Regions from separate parts of the Peribacillus sp. FSL E2-0159 genome, predicted to be linked through region 1. Evidence: riboswitches for the same ligand, from Rfam matches in the RefSeq annotation. Region 1 holds a riboswitch; the other holds the start of a gene.
What was found. A riboswitch is a leader RNA that binds a small molecule or an ion and turns the genes downstream of it on or off. The one in region 1 is predicted to bind cobalamin.

Region 1 (2,206 bases):
ACGAATAGGAATAAGTCCAATTCCTTCTCAGCAATGACCGCTTCAATCGCCGCTTCCAATTCTGCTTGCTTAGCAAGGACTTCATTCGGATCTACAGCATTGACCTGTGCTATCTCCACTTTAGCCATTCCCATGGAAAATTCTTTTGCATCAAGAGTGATAAGCTGGGCAATCGTTTTATCGCTCAAGTCAGCTCCAGCTTTCAACATTTCCAATCCGTATGTTTCAGCGTCGACTCCCGCAATGGCAGCCAGTTCCATTGCTGCTGCAACGTCTTGCTCCGTGCAGGTCGGTGATTTGAACAATAAAGAATCGGAAATGATGGCAGACAGCATAAGACCTGCAATTGCTTTAGGGACTTCAATGCCGTTTTCTTTATAAATTTTATTTAAAATGGTTGCCGTACAGCCAACTGGTTCCGCACGGTAATATAAAGGATCGCTTGTTTCAAAGTTAGCGATACGGTGATGGTCGATAACTTCCAACACACGGACTTGGTCAATATCTTCAGCACTTTGCTGGCGTTCGTTATGATCCACCAGGATTACGCCATCAGCTTCCCCTGCAACTTTTTCCACAAGACGGGGAGCATCGAATTTGAATTGGTCCAATGCATATTGAGTTTCACCATTCACTTCACCGAGACGAACTGGTTCAGCGTTGATACCTAACTGCTTTTTCAGATCTGCATAAGCGATTGCTGAACAGATTGTGTCTGTATCCGGGTTTTTATGTCCAAAAACTAATACTTTTTCCAAGATTATATCCCCTTTTTCATAAATATTTTTCCGCGAATCCCCTCATCGTAATAAGGAAGAGCCACCTTTACTAGACAATTTATTTTAACACAAAACCCCGTAAAATCAGCGCTTGAATTACCCATTCCCCAATAAAAACTTTCATTCCTTTACCTTCTACCCGCACTTTGTCAATAGATAAGGTCTGGTTTTTTTCAAATATATTAGTTGAATTATCATCGTATATGGCTTACGATAATATAAGCATAAATACTAGATATTGATTACACAAACAATAATAATAACTATATATAGAATTTTTTATAATCCAAGGTGCCAGTGATGGCTGAAAAGGGAATCCGGTGTAAACCCGGAACTGTCCCCGCAACTGTAAATGTGACGAAATGAGAAACCCACTGTATAGCTCTCTATACGGGAAGGACTCAAAGTAGGATGATCATGAGTCAGGAGACCTGCCTTGAATTTTTCACGTTTCTTATTCTTCGGGGATTGAGATGATGAAACGATAGTATAATGGCTATTTTTTCATGGCTCTTTTATTCTATCGTTTGATCCGCTCAATTCATTGGGCGGTTTTTTTTATTTTAGCGGAAGTTAACAAGGAGGATTATTAATGACTCAAACATATAACTCTACCATAAGTGAAAATGACACAAAAACGAAATCCATCCAGCTTGAGATGTTATCGAAGGAATTCGAAGGCCGTCTCGATATGGAAAAGTTCAAAAAGCGTTTTACAAAATGGCTTGATCGCAAAAGTGACTCAACCGAAGAACAGGCATCAAGAAAACTGATACAACTCGCTCTTGAAGGTGTGGATATTGATGCTCCAGATTGGACGTTTGTTGCTGCAGCAGAACTATTGAATACAATGTATAGGGATGCACAAGCTAATCGAGGTTATGAAGGCATGAGTTATGGCCCATTCTATGAACTGATCACGGAACTCTCCCAGCTTTCAGAAGGTCAGCGTTATCCCATTTATAAATCAGAACTGCTATCTTCATATACAAAAGCGGAAATTGAGGAATTGGGTTCGGTGATCGACCCGGAAAAAGATAAATTATTCTCTTACATAGGCATCTACTTATTAAACGATCGCTACCTAGCCCGCCCAAAAAAGGACAAGGTCTACGAATTGCCACAAGAACGCTTCATGATCATCGCGATGGAAATCATGCGATTGGAAAAAACGGAGCACCGCCTGCAACTTATAAAAGAAGCATACTGGGCCATGTCCAATCTTTATATGACCGTTGCAACTCCTACACTCTCCAATGCAGGTAAAACACATGGACAGTTAAGCTCTTGCTTTATCGACGCAATTGAAGATTCCATTGACGGTATCTACCTATCTAACTACGATGCAGCAAAAGTATCTAAATTCGGTGGCGGTGTCGGTCTTTACGTTGGTAAGATTCGCTCTCTTGGTTCTGATATCCGAGGTT
Region 2 (2,206 bases), 1.2 Mb from region 1:
TCTTTTTTTGTTATGAATCTATTATTACATAAATTAGGTTGCTTTCAAATAAAAAAGTGAGTATTCACTTATAAAAACAGCTTATTCGGGAGGGAGCAATACAAATCTGAAAATGAAAAATCTACACACTATCATTCATATATGTCGTTACAAATAACTGTTTGTATAAGATTATTGCCTCCGTACAAAACGAACCGTTAAAAAACATCAGGATCTTAATTTGATATGGCATAAATTTGTGATAAGGAATATAATTTGTATTAGGTAAACTTTTTGATTTTATTTTCATATAGTTAATATCCATTTTTAGAGAGTTGTAATCGTAAAACCGTATAATATAGGAGAGTTTTTAATATTTGTTAAATTCTTAAGAATAGATAGTTGTTCTCCTTTTTACAAACTGTTTTTAGTTTATTTCTAGGATGGAAATGATTAGTTGCTGAGTTTATCAAAAATTAATTAGAGATGAAACTATTAAAGTGTTAAGGAAGCATCAAAAGGTTTTGACTTAATAATTTTAAGATGGACAAGCACTATATTTTACTATGAAGATGAGGGAAAATTTCATATTTTATTGGAATGGGTATATTCGTTTAATAGCGAATATTTAAAAGGGAAGCCGGTGCAAAATCCGGCACGGTCCCGCCGCTGTATTGGTGAGTCCTATGCAAGAAAGTCACTGGATAATATCCGGGAAGACGCATGGAGATGATGAACCTAAGTCAGAAAACCTGCCCGTTCTAAAAATGCTGTTAAACCTACGGGAGATAGGGAGGTGTTAGAGTGCTAGAAGACGAATTTGTTCTTAAACTATAAGCATTTCTGACCGTTAAATCTGGTTGGAAATGCTTTTTTATATTTCGTAATTTTTCAAATAGATAAAATTCCATAATTGAAGGTGAGAAAACATGTTTTTAAAACGGTCTAAATTATTTCATTCTTTTGTTGGACTACTAGTAATTTTCACAATTTTTGTTACTGGTTGCAGCAACACAACAATAGATCAAGAAAATACATCAGATAAAGATAAACAAAAAGTTGTTACTTTTTCATGGCCTGGGGATATAGGTGACTTAAATCCACACACATATTTTCCGAATGAGTTTTTTTCCCAGGCTATGGTATATGAATCCCTTGTTTATTACGGTGAAGGCGGAGAAATTCAGCCTTGGCTTGCAGAGAGCTGGGATATATCGAAAGATGGAAAAGAATATGTATTCCATCTGAGGAAAGATGTTAAATTTTCAGATGGTTCCCTCTTTAATGCTGCAATCGTTAAGAAAAACTTTGATACCATTTTAGATAATCGCAAACAACATGAATGGGTGGAATTAATTAACCAAATCAAAGGTACTGAAATAATAGATGAATATACATTTAAACTTATTTTGAACAACGCGTATTATCCAACTCTTCAAGAACTAACTTACATCAGACCGTTGAGATTTGTAGGAGAAGCTGCTTTTCCTGACAGTCAAAACACATTTAAGGACGGACTCAAGTCTCCGATTGGCACAGGACCGTGGGTATTGAGCGAATATAAGAAAAATGAGTTTGCAGTTTTTAAAAGGAATGAACAGTATTGGGGTACTAAACCTAAAGTAGATAAGGTGGTTGTTAAAGTCATTACTGACGGTGAGTCAAGAGTATTAGCTTTTGAGAAAAAAGAACTCGACTTTATTTTTGGAAACGGGGTCATAAGCCAAGATTCATTCCAATTTTTGAAGAATTCAGGGCAATATGAAACCAAATTGTCAGAACCTACAGCTACTAGAACGCTGCTTCTTAACTCAAATAGAGAAGCGACTAAAGATCTTAAAGTTCGGTTAGCGCTCCAACATGCTTTTAATAAACAGGCTGTTATTGATAAGATCTTTTATGGTATGGAAAAAAAGGCTGATACTTTGTTTCCACCTATTTTGCCATACACGAAAATTAAAATTGAGCCTTATGAATATGATGCAGAAAAAGCAAAACAGTTATTGGATGATGCTGGATGGAAACAAGTGAAGGGGAAACCATTTAGAGAAAAAGACGGAAAAGAATTGCAATTGGAATTACTGTTTAATAGTACAGACAACATCCAAAAGTCAATCGCAGAATTTACCCAAGGTGATTTTAGAAAGCTAGGAATAGATGTTAAATTGACTAGTCAAGAAACTAATACTTTTTGGACAAATGCATTTCAAGGTGAATTTGATTTATT

Region 2: another riboswitch for cobalamin. It lies ahead of nikA (nickel ABC transporter substrate-binding protein); the one in region 1 lies ahead of NYE63_RS05840 (ribonucleoside-diphosphate reductase subunit alpha).

What each region holds. Positions count from the first base shown of each region.
Region 1 is NZ_CP152053.1:1,172,620-1,174,825, reverse strand. Features, by position in the region: gene NYE63_RS05845 (manganese-dependent inorganic pyrophosphatase) at 1-758, opposite strand, end outside; cobalamin riboswitch at 1,052-1,233, shown strand; gene NYE63_RS05840 (ribonucleoside-diphosphate reductase subunit alpha) at 1,372-2,206, shown strand, end outside.
Region 2 is NZ_CP152053.1:2,412,619-2,414,824, forward strand. Features, by position in the region: cobalamin riboswitch at 565-754, shown strand; gene nikA (nickel ABC transporter substrate-binding protein) at 909-2,206, shown strand, end outside.